DNA from 3 places in the Lysinibacillus pakistanensis genome. Region 1 is predicted to be linked to each of the others. Evidence: a T-box and tRNA genes for the amino acid it is inferred to sense, from the RefSeq annotation. Region 1 holds a T-box; the other regions hold tRNA genes.

Region 1 (5,491 bases):
GTCATAAGTTACAGAACAATAGTGGCAGTACGTTTTATTCAAACGTAAACCAGATGATTTAGCGATTATAGGTTTATCTAGCTTATTTTGACTCACGAAGAACATGAGAAATTAACAGATGAAATTGCCCTAAATCTATTGCAAGAACAAGGTTACAATGTAATCAGGATGATTCATAATGAAGAAAATATAATATGTGTTAATTTTGGTGATCAATTTTAGACGTTTGACACATATAAACAATTGTTCAGGACTCACTTCAAAAATGAGTGCCTGGTCTTTTTGTGTTGTGGTGAATATTAAATTTTATAAAATTGCTATGGACCACAAATCGAGAAACAAGTGTGCTCTTCGAAATTTTTTTGTACCCAATCATCTATTTTGTTAAAAAAACGGATGAAATCGATGTCCATTGAATTATTTAAAGTACATGCAATGAAAGCGATTTGATTCCATTGTTTAAGGTTAACTGAATTTGGACCAAAATAATTAAAATTCGGTAAAACTTTATATATATGTAGATGTAAAAAAGCAAATGCCTCTTCTGTTAAAAAAATTGAAGATTCATGCCAATGTTCATTTTTAAAATCACCGCGCATGAATTCAAAAACATCACGTTGTTGTAAGTTTTTTAATGTATGTATTTTAATCATTTAATCCTCCTTATCTAAAAAGCCACTCATTTTGAGTGACTTATATCCCTAACAATTGCTTTTTCTTTGCTTCAAATTCGTCTTGTGTTAAAATCCCTGCATCTAGTAGTTCTTTCATTTTAATAATTTCATCTGCGGCACTTACAGCTGTAGATTGAGCAGTAGTCGAATCAGCATGACGTTTTGATTCAATCAAATCTACCATTTCTCGTGCTTGCTTTAATTCTTTTTTTACAAATGTGATTGAATTCTCGTCTTTTACAGCTGCCATTGTTCCACCTTTTGTTTCACTAGATCCGGAATAAGCAAACTGAATATATCCAGTAGTGAGTCCGGGCTCTTTGAATTGGATGGCAGTAATCGATTTAATAGGAATTGATTTTTCTCCTTTTGAACCGCCTTTGTTAATGAAGTTTGAAAAACCTTTAGATTGAATTTTTACGTTGTAGTCATCCACAGTTACAGTGAATTTTCCATTAGATTTAAACTCATATACTTTTGACATAACTAGATTTCCTCCTTTGAAGTTTGTTTCTATGAAATAAACTATACCAAATAGCCCAAATTGTGTCAGTATTAAATATGAAAATAAAAACAGACAACTGTAATTAATATCTGTCTCACAATCTGTTTTGGACCGTTTACCTTGTTCAATTACTTCCTCAAAGGCTGCTTTAATTTCCTCAATCGTATAGCCAGCGCCAGTAATTTTTGGGTTGTTTGTTCTAGTTTATTCATTTTGATATCCTCATTTATATTTTATCTATCTCTAACATTAATAATATTGAAATTGGCTAGAAATATCAAAAGAGTCGTACTTGTAGGGGCGTATAGGTTTTTTACTTGGTTCCCAAACATTGAGGGTCTTTGTTTTATTTTGTAGAATGAATGTAAGGGAGGCGAGCTAACTTGGAAATTACAACAGAAAGATTAATAATTAGACCTTTTAAGAGTACGGATTTACAGGATGTATTTGCTATTTATAATAATGATGATACATGTAAGTTCCTATTACATAATAAGTGGACTCATGAGGATATGCAGGAAAGATTTAATAAGAAGCTAGCAAACGGTGTACTCACTAATGAATCAATGTTAAGTTTGGCAGTTATATACAAGACTAAAGTAGTTGGTGATTTATCCGTATGGTATACAGATATGAAAGACACTGTTGAGATTGGTTATAGTTTTTCAAATGAAGTAGCTGGGAGAGGTTTGGCAACAGAAGCAGTAAGTAGTTTGGTCTATAAATTATTTGATGAATTTAATGTACATCGTATACAGGCTAATCTTGATGCACGGAATACAGCTTCACAAAAATTGTGTGAACGATTAGGCATGAGAAAGGAAGCCCATTTCATACAAGATTTTTGGAATAAAAATGAATGGACAGATAGTATTGTATATGGAATGTTACCCTCTGATTTGCAGAAATAAATTTAGTTATTTTATTGCACTTTAGGGGTGCTTTAGTTAAATATTCCGTAAAAGATCACCCGTGATGGATGTAGTTAATTTGCTATTATTTTCTCACCGCAATGTCCTACTATTGAAATACTGCGGACCATGAACAGAATATAAGCTGTCTCACTAAGTATTCTTTAAACCAAAAGTTGACTTTCATTTATAGCTACTGTAAAATATTTTGAAATTACAGTTAAATTCAATGAAAAAGAGAGTAGTTTATGGATAACTGGAAAGCGAATTAGGGATAGTGGAAGCCTAATGCAGGAGCCGTAAATGAAACGCACTTTGGAGAAGGTTCTCGAAAAAGAAGTAGAGAATATCGGGGAGTCACCTCGTTAACAATGGAAAGTGGTCATTTGGAATGGCAACTAGAGTGGTACCGCGGGATAAATATGCTCTCGTCTCTATTATTAGAGACGGGAGCTTTTTTAATTTATTTAGAGGAGGAAGATGAAATGAATATGAAGGAACAAATAGCCAAAAGCATTGCTGTTGCATTAAAGGATCAGCTCACAGAGAAAGAAATTCAACATTTATTTGAAAAACCAAAAAAATCGGAGCTAGGAGATGTAGCTTTTCCGTGCTTTACTCTTGCTAAAAAATGTAAAAAATCACCTAACAGTATCGCTGAAGAGATAAAAAACAATTTGACATGTGAAATCATAAAGGATGTTCAAGTAATAGGAGGATACGTCAATATATTTTTTAATCAGTCAATCGTTACAAAACAGGTGCTTACTAAAATATTAATAGAACAACATTTATATGGAAGTCAGCAGGAATCAAAAGGGAATATTGTCATTGATTTTTCTTCTCCTAACATCGCGAAGCCATTTTCTATGGGGCATTTACGTTCTACTGTAATTGGCAATGCTTTAGCTAATATTGCCGAAAAAAATGGCTATCAAGCAATCCGTATCAACCATTTAGGGGACTGGGGAACACAATTTGGTAAATTAATTGTTGCCTATAAACGATGGGGCAATCAACAATCGATTGCGAATGCGCCGATTGAAGAATTATTAAAAATTTATGTGAAATTCCATGAAGAAGCTGATCAGGATGAATCCCTTAATGAGGAGGCACGTGCTGCATTTAAAGCGTTGGAGGATGGGAATGAAGAAGCATTAGCTCTATGGCAATGGTTTAGAGATGTATCATTAGAGGAATTCAATACTATCTATCAACTTCTTGGAATTCACTTTGATTCATACAACGGTGAAGCCTTCTACAACGACAAAATGGCAACGGTTGTCAAGGAACTAGAAGAAAAAGAGCTACTTATAAAATCTGATGGGGCATTTGTTGTGGAAGTTGAACATATGCCACCTTGTTTAATTACTAAAACAGATGGTGCGACACTTTATGCGACTCGTGATTTGGCAGCTGCTTTCTATCGTAAACAGCACTATGACCCTAAAAAAATATTTTATGTGGTTGGCAATGAACAGTCCCTACATTTTAAAAAATTATTTAGGGTAATAGAAAAAATGGGATATGGATGGGCAAAAGATTTAACGCATGTACCTTTTGGGATGATTCTAAAAGACGGTAAAAAAATGTCAACTCGTAAAGGCAAAATTGTTTTATTAGGTGAGGTGCTGAAAGAAGCGATTACTACAGCAAAACGCAATATTGAGGAAAAAAATCCAAAGCTAGAGCAGAAAGATAGTGTTGCCTATCAAGTTGGTGTTGGAGCGGTTATATTTAATGATTTAAAAAATGATCGTCTACATGATATAGAGTTTTCTCTTGAGCAAATGATGAATTTCGAAGGGGAAACAGGTCCATATGTTCAATACACTTATGCACGTATATCATCCCTCTTGGAAAAAATTAATGAACAAAGAAATGAAGTATCTTTTGAAAAGTTGGGTGACCAAGCATGGCCAGTTGTTTTACTACTAGAACAGTTTCCAAAAGTAATTTCCAATGCTTTTGAGCAGGCGGATCCGTCACAAATTGCTAGATATGCCTTACACTTAGCTCGTTTATTTAATAAATACTATGCTCAAAATAAAATATTAGCTGAAGCTCATATTAGAGGCTCACGATTAGCTTTCTGTCAATGTGTCGCTATCATTTTAAAAGAATCATTAGCATTATTGGGTATTGCAGCACCAAAGAAAATGTAAACGAAGCACATCTACTACACTGTGGTAGATGTTATTTAAATTGACCAGTACTGGAAAAAATGATAAAAGAGAATAGAAAGAAATCGGAGGTCTGACAATAATGGTAAAATTTATAGATTAGAGAGAAGGTTAAACAAATATGATAAATAAGCAATGGAAGGCTTCCTCGGTGCTAATGGTTGTATGTATTTTTTTCATTGCCCTCAATATGCGTCCAGCAGTAACTGCAATTGGACCACTCTATAATGTTTTATTAGAGTCATTACATATATCGAATACAAAAATGAGTTTTTTAACATCTATACCAGTATTTTGTATGGGGCTCTTTGCACCCATTGCTGTACCATTACAAAAAAAAATGGGCACGAAAACAGCTATTACACTCTTAATTCTTCTTCTTGCCTTAGCAAATGGATTACGTTTTTTAAAAGAAAGTTATGGTTTACTTGTAGTTACAAGCTTTCTTGCAGGATTTGCGATTGCGCTTATTGGTCCAATGCTAAATGCCTACATCAAGAAGAAATTTCCGACTCGATTCACTACAGTTGTCGGAATTTATTCATTTGGAATAGGAACAGGCGCAACACTAAGTGCAGCACTAACCGTAACTTTTTATCGTCATTTTGATGGTAGCTGGACGATAGCTCTAGGTAGCTGGTCAATTCTAGCACTCAGCGCCCTGATAATGTGGTATCTGTTAGTACAAAAAGAGGAGCAGAAGCTATCAGGGAAAGATGAAAACTCTGAACATTTAATACGAAATCCATGGAAAAGCTTCAGAGCTTGGACAATTCTAATTTATTTTGGCTTACAAACATCACTATTTTTTTCAGTGATGTCCTGGTTGGTACCAATTTTGCAGGATAAGGGCTATTCACTCGGTGAAGCAAGCTCCATTTTAACATTTATGTCTTTTATACAAATGATTGGCAACATAGTAGTTCCGATACTAATGGAAAAATGGACAAGTCGTTTAACTTGGCTTTTTGCTTTAGGTATTTTAGGTATATTAGGATTTGCATTATTATGGGTAGGCTCAGGTAAGTTGCTATTAATGGCGGTGTTTATTATCGGTATCACATTAAGTGGTTTATTTCCAATTGGACTTTTATTGCCATTGGATGAGGCAGAAACCAATGAGGAGGCCAATAGTTGGTCGTCTATGGTGTTGTCTGGCGGATTTATAATAAGCGCCATCATTCCAATTGTAATCGGCTATTGCTATGATATTACTGG
Region 2 (5,491 bases), 1.4 Mb from region 1:
GTGCATGGTTGTCGTCAGCTCGTGTCGTGAGATGTTGGGTTAAGTCCCGCAACGAGCGCAACCCTTGATCTTAGTTGCCATCATTTAGTTGGGCACTCTAAGGTGACTGCCGGTGATAAACCGGAGGAAGGTGGGGATGACGTCAAATCATCATGCCCCTTATGACCTGGGCTACACACGTGCTACAATGGACGATACAAACGGTTGCCAACTCGCGAGAGGGAGCTAATCCGATAAAGTCGTTCTCAGTTCGGATTGTAGGCTGCAACTCGCCTACATGAAGCCGGAATCGCTAGTAATCGCGGATCAGCATGCCGCGGTGAATACGTTCCCGGGCCTTGTACACACCGCCCGTCACACCACGAGAGTTTGTAACACCCGAAGTCGGTGAGGTAACCTTTTGGAGCCAGCCGCCGAAGGTGGGATAGATGATTGGGGTGAAGTCGTAACAAGGTAGCCGTATCGGAAGGTGCGGCTGGATCACCTCCTTTCTAAGGATTATTTCGGAATACAAACCTTGGGTTTGTAAGATTACGTTTTGCGTTCAGTTTTGAAGGTTCATTCTTTTTCGAATGAAATACTTCAAATATGTGCTCCTGTCACTACGTTTTCGTCGCAAAGCTGCGAAGAAGTAGAATCAGGCAGTAGCTTTGTTCTTTGAAAACTGGATAAAACGACATTGAAATTGTAACAAACACATTTATTTTTTAAGTTTTTTTATAGGCTTAATAACATAATAAAGGTTTCAAGACACGAGCAGTTCTAGGAAGCAATCGAGTGAATGAGGGAGCGTACTTAAGTACGTGACTGATTGAACGAGTGAAGCTGACAACGAAATGCGATGTGTATTGAAAGCTGTAGGTTAAGTTATTAAGGGCGCACGGCGAATGCCTTGGCACTAGGAGCCGAAGAAGGACGGCACTAACACCGATATGCTTCGGGGAGCTGTAAGTGAGCTTTGATCCGGAGATTTCCGAATGGGGGAACCCACTACGTTTAATCGCGTAGTATCTTGACGTGAATACATAGCGTCTTGAAGGCAGACCCAGGGAACTGAAACATCTAAGTACCTGGAGGAAGAGAAAGAAAAATCGATTCCCTGAGTAGCGGCGAGCGAAACGGGAAGAGCCCAAACCAAGAGGCTTGCCTCTTGGGGTTGTAGGACACTCTATACGGAGTTACAAAAGAGCGAGTTAGATGAAGCGACTTGGAAAGGTCCGCCAGAGCAGGTAAAAGCCCTGTAGTCGAAAGTTCGTTCTCTCCAGAGTGGATCCTGAGTACGGCGGAACACGTGAAATTCCGTCGGAATCCGGGAGGACCATCTCCCAAGGCTAAATACTACCTAGTGACCGATAGTGAACCAGTACCGTGAGGGAAAGGTGAAAAGCACCCCGGGAGGGGAGTGAAAGAGATCCTGAAACCGTGTGCCTACAAGTAGTTAGAGCCCGTTAATGGGTGATAGCGTGCCTTTTGTAGAATGAACCGGCGAGTTACGATTACGTGCGAGGTTAAGCTTTAGAAGGCGGAGCCGCAGCGAAAGCGAGTCTGAATAGGGCGAAATAGTACGTGGTCGTAGACCCGAAACCAGGTGATCTACCCATGTCCAGGGTGAAGGTAAGGTAACACTTACTGGAGGCCCGAACCCACGCACGTTGAAAAGTGCGGGGATGAGGTGTGGGTAGCGGAGAAATTCCAATCGAACTTGGAGATAGCTGGTTCTCTCCGAAATAGCTTTAGGGCTAGCCTCGTGATGAGAATACTGGAGGTAGAGCACTGTTTGGACTAGGGGGCCATCCCGGTTTACCGAATTCAGACAAACTCCGAATGCCAGATATTTATACACGGGAGTCAGACTGCGAGTGATAAGATCCGTAGTCAAAAGGGAAACAGCCCAGACCACCAGCTAAGGTCCCAAAGTAATCGTTAAGTGGAAAAGGATGTGGCGTTGCACAGACAACCAGGATGTTGGCTTAGAAGCAGCCATCATTTAAAGAGTGCGTAATAGCTCACTGGTCGAGTGACGCTGCGCCGAAAATGTATCGGGGCTAAACGATTCACCGAAGCTGTGGATTGACATCTACGATGTCAGTGGTAGGAGAGCGTTCTAAGTGCGTTGAAGTCAGACCGGAAGGACTGGTGGAGCGCTTAGAAGTGAGAATGCCGGTATGAGTAGCGAAAGACGGGTGAGAATCCCGTCCACCGTATGACTAAGGTTTCCTGAGGAAGGCTCGTCCGCTCAGGGTTAGTCGGGACCTAAGCCGAGGCCGATAGGCGTAGGCGATGGACAACAGGTTGATATTCCTGTACCACCTCCTCACCGTTTGAGAAATGGGGGGACGCAGTAGGATAGGGTAAGCGCGCCGTTGGTTGTGCGCGTCCAAGCAGTAAGGCGTGTGTGTAGGCAAATCCGCACACTGTAACGTTGAGCTGTGATGGCGAGTCCGTATGGACGAAGTTCCTGATTTCACACTGCCAAGAAAAGCCTCTATCGAGGTGAGAGGTGCCCGTACCGCAAACCGACACAGGTAGTCGAGGAGAGAATCCTAAGGTGTGCGAGAGAACTCTCGTTAAGGAACTCGGCAAAATGACCCCGTAACTTCGGGAGAAGGGGTGCTCTTGAGCGTGCAAGCGCATGAGAGCCGCAGTGAATAGGCCCAGGCGACTGTTTAGCAAAAACACAGGTCTCTGCAAAACCGTAAGGTGACGTATAGGGGCTGACGCCTGCCCGGTGCTGGAAGGTTAAGAGGAGTGGTTAGCGCAAGCGAAGCTGCGAATTGAAGCCCCAGTAAACGGCGGCCGTAACTATAACGGTCCTAAGGTAGCGAAATTCCTTGTCGGGTAAGTTCCGACCCGCACGAAAGGCGTAACGATCTGGGCACTGTCTCAACGAGAGACTCGGTGAAATTATAGTACCTGTGAAGATGCAGGTTACCCGCGACAGGACGGAAAGACCCCGTGGAGCTTTACTGTAGCCTGATATTGAATTTTGGTACAACTTGTACAGGATAGGTAGGAGCCAGAGATCTCGGAGCGCCAGCTTCGAAGGAGGCGTCGGTGGGATACTACCCTGGTTGTATTGAAATTCTAACCCATGCCCCTTAGCGGGGCAGGAGACAGTGTCAGGCGGACAGTTTGACTGGGGCGGTCGCCTCCTAAAAGGTAACGGAGGCGCCCAAAGGTTCCCTCAGAATGGTTGGAAATCATTCGTAGAGTGTAAAGGCACAAGGGAGCTTGACTGCGAGACCTACAAGTCGAGCAGGGTCGAAAGACGGGCTTAGTGATCCGGTGGTTCCGCATGGAAGGGCCATCGCTCAACGGATAAAAGCTACCCCGGGGATAACAGGCTTATCTCCCCCAAGAGTCCACATCGACGGGGAGGTTTGGCACCTCGATGTCGGCTCATCGCATCCTGGGGCTGTAGTCGGTCCCAAGGGTTGGGCTGTTCGCCCATTAAAGCGGTACGCGAGCTGGGTTCAGAACGTCGTGAGACAGTTCGGTCCCTATCCGTCGTGGGCGTAGGAAATTTGAGAGGAGCTGTCCTTAGTACGAGAGGACCGGGATGGACACACCGCTGGTGTACCAGTTGTCTTGCCAAAGGCATCGCTGGGTAGCTATGTGTGGACGGGATAAGTGCTGAAAGCATCTAAGCATGAAGCCCCCCTCAAGATGAGATTTCCCATTACGCAAGTAAGTAAGATCCCTCAAAGACGATGAGGTAGATAGGTTCGAGGTGGAAGTGTGGTGACACATGGAGCTGACGAATACTAATCGATCGAGGACTTAACCAAAAAGTTTGAAGCATTCAATGCGCCGTTTATCCAGTTTTGAAAGAATAACCACTTTCATGAGAACTTCAAAATTCAGTTTATTTTGAAGCTTAAATAAAGGAACTTATGCTAAGAACGCAACATCCATGTTGCAACGCAGAAGCCAGCACATCCATGTGCAAGTCTAGTGATGATGGCAAAGAGGTCACACCCGTTCCCATACCGAACACGGAAGTTAAGCTCTTTAGCGCCGATGGTAGTTGGGGGCTTCCCCCTGTGAGAGTAGGACGTCGCTAGGCATAATACCCAGGAGGATTAGCTCAGCTGGGAGAGCATCTGCCTTACAAGCAGAGGGTCGGCGGTTCGAGCCCGTCATCCTCCACCATATGCCGGTTTAGCTCAGCAGGTAGAGCAACTGACTTGTAATCAGTAGGTCGTGGGTTCGATTCCTATAGCCGGCACCATTTTGAGCCATTAGCTCAGTTGGTAGAGCATCTGACTTTTAATCAGAGGGTCGAAGGTTCGAGTCCTTCATGGCTCACCATTAAGATTACCAACAAATATATGCGGGTGTGGCGGAATTGGCAGACGCACTAGACTTAGGATCTAGCGCCGCAAGGCGTGGGGGTTCGACTCCCTTCACCCGCACCATTTTAGTAAAATTGCCAGATAAAAACTTATGCACATGCGGAAGTAGTTCAGTGGTAGAACACCACCTTGCCAAGGTGGGGGTCGCGAGTTCGAACCTCGTCTTCCGCTCCAAATGTGCCGGGGTGGCGGAACTGGCAGACGCACAGGACTTAAAATCCTGCGGTAGGTGACTACCGTACCGGTTCGATTCCGGTCCTCGGCACCATTTTTAATGCGCCCGTAGCTCAATTGGATAGAGCGTCTGACTACGGATCAGAAGGTTATGGGTTCGACTCCTGTCGGGCGCGCCAAAAGAACGAACGGGAAGTAGCTCAGCTTGGTAGAGCACTTGGTTTGGGACCAAGGGGTCGCAGGTTCGAATCCTGTCTTCCCGACCATTTTCTAAAATTATTATGGGGCCTTAGCTCAGCTGGGAGAGCGCCTGCCTTGCACGCAGGAGGTCAGCGGTTCGATCCCGCTAGGCTCCACCATAATAAATAACCAGTATAAAGATCCTGGCGGCGTAGCTCAGCTGGCTAGAGCGTACGGTTCATACCCGTAAGGTCGGGGGTTCGATCCCCTCTGCCGCCATCTTAAAGGACCTTTAGCTCAGTTGGTTAGAGCAGACGGCTCATAACCGTCCGGTCGCAGGTTCGAGTCCTGCAAGGTCCACCATTTATATATTGTTACGGAGGTATACCCAAGTCTGGCTGAAGGGATCGGTCTTGAAAACCGACAGGCGGGTAACACCGCGCGGGGGTTCGAATCCCTCTACCTCCTCCAGTTTTTAAATAAATGGTGCTTGAGAACTCGAAAATAATATAATTATCGCGGGGTGGAGCAGTGGTAGCTCGTCGGGCTCATAACCCGAAGGTCGTTGGTTCAAATCCAGCCCCCGCAACCAAAAAGGTCCCGTGGTGTAGCGGTTAACATGCCTGCCTGTCACGCAGGAGATCGCCGGTTCGATCCCGGTCGGGACCGCCATTATTTTTCAAGAGTAGACATGAGAAGCAAAGAATGAGCAAGCTTAGCATGGACAAAAAGGGTCAGTAGCTCAGTTGGTAGAGCATTAGATTGAAGCTCTAAGTGTCGGC
Region 3 (5,491 bases), 2.3 Mb from region 1:
ATGATGGCAAAGAGGTCACACCCGTTCCCATACCGAACACGGAAGTTAAGCTCTTTAGCGCCGATGGTAGTTGGGGGCTTCCCCCTGCGAGAGTAGGACATCGCTTCGCTTATTTTTTCATGGAGGATTAGCTCAGCTGGGAGAGCATCTGCCTTACAAGCAGAGGGTCGGCGGTTCGAGCCCGTCATCCTCCACCATTATGGTCCCGTGGTGTAGCGGTTAACATGCCTGCCTGTCACGCAGGAGATCGCCGGTTCGATCCCGGTCGGGACCGCCATTATTTTGCCGGTGTAGCTCAGTTGGTAGAGCAACTGACTTGTAATCAGTAGGTCGTGGGTTCGACTCCTATCGCCGGCACCATTCCTTGGAGGGGTAGCGAAGTGGCTAAACGCGGCGGACTGTAAATCCGCTCCTTAGGGTTCGGCGGTTCGAATCCGTCCCCCTCCACCATTTTAGGGGCATAGTTCAACGGTAGAATAGAGGTCTCCAAAACCTTTGGTGTGGGTTCGATTCCTACTGCCCCTGCCAGGTATTGAGGTACTCGTTCATATACAGCTGTTATCATATATAGTGGCGATTGTGGCGAAGTGGTTAACGCATCGGATTGTGGTTCCGACATTCGTGGGTTCGATTCCCATCAGTCGCCCCATTTTAAAATTGGGGTATAGCCAAGCGGTAAGGCAACGGATTTTGATTCCGTCATGCCTAGGTTCGAATCCTAGTACCCCAGCCATTCATTTTTTAGTTTGAGCCATTAGCTCAGTTGGTAGAGCATCTGACTTTTAATCAGAGGGTCGAAGGTTCGAGTCCTTCATGGCTCATCATTTTTATCTTCATTCTTTCAGTGGTTGTCCAAACACCTACTGAATGAAGATAAAGCCTCCGGCGGTCACGGATTTTCAAAGGAATGAATTGTGCATGCACAATTCAAAATCCGGACGCAATTACACCAAGGCGAAATTGATAGATACATATGCGCCCGTAGCTCAATTGGATAGAGCGTCTGACTACGGATCAGAAGGTTATGGGTTCGACTCCTGTCGGGCGCGCCATAGTATTTTTTCGGAATGTAGCTCAGCTTGGTAGAGCACTTGGTTTGGGACCAAGGGGTCGTAGGTTCGAATCCTGTCATTCCGACCATCTTTATTTTATTTGGGGCCTTAGCTCAGCTGGGAGAGCGCCTGCCTTGCACGCAGGAGGTCAGCGGTTCGATCCCGCTAGGCTCCACCATTTCAATATTTTTGGAGGTATACCCAAGTCTGGCTGAAGGGATCGGTCTTGAAAACCGACAGGCGGGTAACACCGCGCGGGGGTTCGAATCCCTCTACCTCCTCCATTTCGGGTCAGTAGCTCAGTTGGTAGAGCATTAGATTGAAGCTCTAAGTGTCGGCGGTTCGATTCCGTCCTGACCCACCATTATTTGCGGGTGTAGTTTAATGGTAAAACCTCAGCCTTCCAAGCTGATGTCGTGAGTTCGATTCTCATCACCCGCTCCAAAATGGGGGCCTATAGCTCAGCTGGTTAGAGCGCACGCCTGATAAGCGTGAGGTCGATGGTTCGAGTCCATTTAGGCCCATCATTATTCCGAAGTAGCTCAGTTGGTAGTAGCACCTGACTGTTAATCAGGTTGTCGCAGGTTCGAGTCCTGCCTTCGGAGCCACGGCCCGTTGGTCAAGTGGTTAAGACACCGCCCTTTCACGGCGGTAACACGGGTTCGAATCCCGTACGGGTCATCAAGCATGTAGCACAGTTGTGTGTTACATGCTTTTTTATATGTCAATTGATTACCTTATCAAACAAATTGCTATAGTACCTTTCTAAACGACCATTGCCAATTTTAAAGCAGCTGAGAGGAATAATCATAGTGCATCAAAAAAGTCCTCACTATGACTAAATGGAACAATGTAACAAATATACGGATTTGTAGATAGCTTATAGTCAGAGTAAATTAGTTTTGTAATTCATGGGGGTAGTATAACTAAGTACAACACAGAATGTTAATTAAGCCTTAAAACAGAAGATGAAATTTTACATATAATAAACGACCAGAACCCATTTTGAATGAGTAACTGGTCAATTTAAGATCATTGATTAAAAAAACATATTTCTTTGCCTATCTAATTTACTTAGTCGGTTGCTATTAGAACACTAAATTATTTGATTTCGATACATTACCTTATTTACATTATGCCTTACGGTCTTATGACCTGCTTTAGTACCTTTACCAATAGCTATAAGCATAACATCTAAATACCTTTCAGATATATTTAAGATATCTTTTAACTTTTTAGAATCATATCCTGACATTGTGATTGTCTCAAAACCAGCTTCATTTGCTAACAAAATTAATGACATTGAAGCAAGACTTACATCTCTAGTTAACTCTAGCTTTAGATCTTCCTTAGATTTATTTTCATAATAATTTATTGCAGCATTCGCTAGATAATCTCTTAGTGATTCATCAAAATAACCAGCTTGAAAGCCTTCTTCATGTATCTTAATAATATTTTCTTTATCGAATGCCTGATAATCTCCCAACATAACAATTAATGTTGAAGCCTCTATCACTTGTTGCTGATTAAAAGCTATAGGTAGTAATAAATTTCTTAAGTCTGGCTCATCAATAATTAAGTAACGAGTAGATTGTATATTATTACCATTAGGTGACTTACTTGCACTTTCAACTAATGAGGTTAGAATTTCTGAACTAATTTTATAACTTGGATCATAATGTCTAACTGAACGTCTTTTTTCTAAAATATTTTTTACACTCATTTTATCAACTCCGAAATTTTTATTATGTTGCAGCTTTAATTATAGTAAGCAATAATAAATAAGAAAATAACGCACTTTAAAGTGGTATAGCCACTTTAAAGTGCCTTTTTAGGAGTTAGGAGGAAACAGATGGTTAACTATAATACTGGAATCAACATTTTCATGAACATTGCAGGTGGGAAATGGAAATGCTTAATACTCTTTTTCTTGAGCCAAAAATCAGTAAGGACAAAGGAGTTTTATGAATTAATACCTGGAATTACACAAAAGGTCTTAACAGATCAATTGAAACAGTTAGAAAGAGATGGACTTGTACAAAGAGAAGTATTTAAAGAAGTACCTCCAAAAGTGGAATATAGCTTAACTGATCTAGGAAGATCATTTGTACCAGTATTAAACACAATGTGTGAATTCGGTAATAAGTATGCACGTATAAAAGGTATAGAGAAAGATCAACAAATTTATTGTGATACGTTCCTCAGTTCCCAAAACGAAAAGAAATTGTAATAGTCATTGCCACTTGTTCCTTATTTGACTTGTCTTCTATTGTTTCAAACCATACAGGAATGCTGAGGATAACATATTTTCGGAGATAGTTTTTTTACATATTGTCTCTATTTTTAATGATTATATGTAGTGAATTATTTCAGACTATGAAAAGCTTAAATGGTCCGCTCAATGATTGGAGGTAGTGTTGGGAGGAATGTCACTATTGTTTCTCGTTATATTTTAAATAAAAATGGCTACCATTATTGTTTATAAAAATTGAATTATTCCTTTCGGTATGTTTGATACATATAGTTTTTGATATCCTATAAAATTACATGAAAGCCATCATTAAATTTGAACAAACTATTTCATATATGCAATATGTATGTTTTTTCTAAAGATATTTTCGTGGTGCTTCCTGTTTTGTTCCTCTAATATGAGGGTAGGTGGAGGAATCGACATGAATATACAGGAGATACAACAGTTCTTAAATTTATATCAGGTAGAGCAAAATGAATCTGAACTTTGGTTAGAAAATAGATTACAACAGATTAGAAGTGCAGGAGACTACAGTCCAACAACAGACGAACTAATTTTTGGTGCACGGGTTGCATGGCGTAATAGCAACAAATGTATTGGTCGCCTGTTCTGGCAGTCATTACATGTATTTGATGCACGTGATGTTTTAGAGGAACAGGACATTTTTCAAAAGCTACTAGAGCATATTGATTATGCAACAAATAGTGGGAAAATTCGTCCAACCATAACCGTGTTTGCTTCAGATCGAGTACGTATATGGAATCATCAGTTAATTCGTTATGCAGGCTATGAAACGGAAGCAGGAGTTATTGGTGATTCAAGTTCCATTGCGTTTACAAAAGTATGTGAATCATTAGGCTGGAAAGGTCAGCGAACACCATTTGACGTGTTACCACTTGTCGTACAGGTAGATGGGCGTGCTCCACAGCTGTTTACAATCCCAACAGAATATATTTTAGAGGTACCAATTCGTCATCCCGAGGCAGTGGATGTGGAGAAATTACAGTTGAAATGGTATGCCGTACCCATTATTTCAAGCATGCGTTTTCAAATGGCGGGTATTGATTTTCAAGCAGCTCCGTTTAACGGCTGGTACATGGGGACAGAAATCGGTGCACGTAATTTAGCAGATCATGATCGCTATAATATGCTACCAGCTATTGCAGAGATATTTAATCTTGATACGAGTAAACAAGCCTCTCTTTGGCGAGACCGTGCATTAGTGGAGCTCAATATTGCTGTCCTTCATTCATTTAAAGAAGATGGAGTGAGCATTGTGGATCATCATACAGCAGCACAACAGTTTAAACTGTTTGAAGAAGCAGAGGAATCGGTAGGGCGAAAACTGACAGGCAACTGGACATGGTTAATACCGCCGCTTTCGCCTGCAACGACTCATATATTTCATAAACCTTATATAAATATTTATCATACACCAAATTACTTCTATCAAAAGCCATGCTATTAACTGTAAAGGAGCTGTTAAATATCCCAACAGCTCCTGAAGGGTTTTACGGAGATCTCCATTAATTCCACTATCCACAACTATTGCCTCTTTTAGTTTCCCATATTATTCATGCAGTCAGAAGTATCAGCAATAATGCATATTCATCAACAAAATATTGTTCTAGATTGCCTCTCTTAGTACCTATATACAATCGCAATAATCCCATTTACACTTAAGCTATCTTGTTTTTTAGGAGAGGAGCAATCCAAATGTTGAACCAGCCTATCCCGAATATCCCATGGCAACAATTGACGACACCTTACGGTAGAGGAACAGCTATCCCTCAGCTGCTTGAACAGGAGCATTATCAGCAGCTTGCTGAATTAATTGAGCATCAAGGCACATTATGGCAGGTGACACCATGGGTTTTGCTTATCCTTTTAAAAAAGCTTGCCAACAAAAACATGGAAGACGTTTCATTACAAGAAATAGAGCTTTATTTAGCTGTGGCGCAAGTGATTACAGAGGATTATCTAGACCCAGCACATACGGTTCAAACTATGCAGGAGCTACTAGATGCCAAATATCTATGGATAGAAGATGAGGAGGATGATGAACTGGAATGGGAGGAGGAAACGCCAAAGGGCTATGAGCAGCAGGCTTTTTTGGGCTATTATTATTTTAGTCATTTACTCTTACAAGAGGCTCTTCCAATTTTTACTGCTATAAATGCCCATAACA

The links. The T-box of region 1 lies ahead of argS (arginine--tRNA ligase). A T-box ahead of a tRNA ligase gene usually reads a tRNA of that ligase, here a tRNA-Arg.
Region 2: it has a tRNA-Arg gene. The T-box ahead of argS (arginine--tRNA ligase) is inferred to sense a tRNA for this amino acid. The anticodon was not compared.
Region 3: it has a tRNA-Arg gene. The T-box ahead of argS (arginine--tRNA ligase) is inferred to sense a tRNA for this amino acid. The anticodon was not compared.

Annotation. Positions count from the first base shown of each region.
Region 1 is NZ_CP126101.1:2,627,990-2,633,480, forward strand. It holds gene QNH24_RS26300 (contact-dependent growth inhibition system immunity protein) at 1-7, shown strand, start outside; gene QNH24_RS12945 (hypothetical protein) at 318-653, opposite strand; gene QNH24_RS12950 (DUF4429 domain-containing protein) at 694-1,158, opposite strand; gene QNH24_RS12955 (GNAT family N-acetyltransferase) at 1,563-2,090, shown strand; T-box leader at 2,311-2,529, shown strand; gene argS (arginine--tRNA ligase) at 2,576-4,255, shown strand; gene QNH24_RS12965 (MFS transporter) at 4,395-5,491, shown strand, end outside.
Region 2 is NZ_CP126101.1:4,070,654-4,076,144, reverse strand. It holds rRNA gene QNH24_RS20420 (16S ribosomal RNA) at 1-491, shown strand, start outside; rRNA gene QNH24_RS20415 (23S ribosomal RNA) at 861-3,788, shown strand; rRNA gene rrf (5S ribosomal RNA) at 3,951-4,066, shown strand; tRNA gene QNH24_RS20405 (tRNA-Val) at 4,077-4,152, shown strand; tRNA gene QNH24_RS20400 (tRNA-Thr) at 4,156-4,231, shown strand; tRNA gene QNH24_RS20395 (tRNA-Lys) at 4,236-4,311, shown strand; tRNA gene QNH24_RS20390 (tRNA-Leu) at 4,334-4,418, shown strand; tRNA gene QNH24_RS20385 (tRNA-Gly) at 4,455-4,529, shown strand; tRNA gene QNH24_RS20380 (tRNA-Leu) at 4,535-4,623, shown strand; tRNA gene QNH24_RS20375 (tRNA-Arg) at 4,632-4,708, shown strand; tRNA gene QNH24_RS20370 (tRNA-Pro) at 4,719-4,795, shown strand; tRNA gene QNH24_RS20365 (tRNA-Ala) at 4,813-4,888, shown strand; tRNA gene QNH24_RS20360 (tRNA-Met) at 4,915-4,988, shown strand; tRNA gene QNH24_RS20355 (tRNA-Ile) at 4,996-5,072, shown strand; tRNA gene QNH24_RS20350 (tRNA-Ser) at 5,088-5,180, shown strand; tRNA gene QNH24_RS20345 (tRNA-Met) at 5,227-5,301, shown strand; tRNA gene QNH24_RS20340 (tRNA-Asp) at 5,306-5,381, shown strand; tRNA gene QNH24_RS20335 (tRNA-Phe) at 5,441-5,491, shown strand, end outside.
Region 3 is NZ_CP126101.1:279,167-284,657, forward strand. It holds rRNA gene rrf (5S ribosomal RNA) at 1-109, shown strand, start outside; tRNA gene QNH24_RS01300 (tRNA-Val) at 122-197, shown strand; tRNA gene QNH24_RS01305 (tRNA-Asp) at 202-277, shown strand; tRNA gene QNH24_RS01310 (tRNA-Thr) at 285-360, shown strand; tRNA gene QNH24_RS01315 (tRNA-Tyr) at 367-450, shown strand; tRNA gene QNH24_RS01320 (tRNA-Trp) at 455-528, shown strand; tRNA gene QNH24_RS01325 (tRNA-His) at 574-649, shown strand; tRNA gene QNH24_RS01330 (tRNA-Gln) at 659-733, shown strand; tRNA gene QNH24_RS01335 (tRNA-Lys) at 749-821, shown strand; tRNA gene QNH24_RS01340 (tRNA-Arg) at 976-1,052, shown strand; tRNA gene QNH24_RS01345 (tRNA-Pro) at 1,064-1,140, shown strand; tRNA gene QNH24_RS01350 (tRNA-Ala) at 1,155-1,230, shown strand; tRNA gene QNH24_RS01355 (tRNA-Ser) at 1,244-1,336, shown strand; tRNA gene QNH24_RS01360 (tRNA-Phe) at 1,341-1,416, shown strand; tRNA gene QNH24_RS01365 (tRNA-Gly) at 1,423-1,496, shown strand; tRNA gene QNH24_RS01370 (tRNA-Ile) at 1,503-1,576, shown strand; tRNA gene QNH24_RS01375 (tRNA-Asn) at 1,584-1,660, shown strand; tRNA gene QNH24_RS01380 (tRNA-Glu) at 1,662-1,733, shown strand; gene QNH24_RS01385 (nitroreductase family protein) at 2,149-2,775, opposite strand; gene QNH24_RS01390 (winged helix-turn-helix transcriptional regulator) at 2,905-3,282, shown strand; gene QNH24_RS01395 (nitric oxide synthase oxygenase) at 3,725-4,771, shown strand; gene QNH24_RS01400 (hypothetical protein) at 5,020-5,491, shown strand, end outside.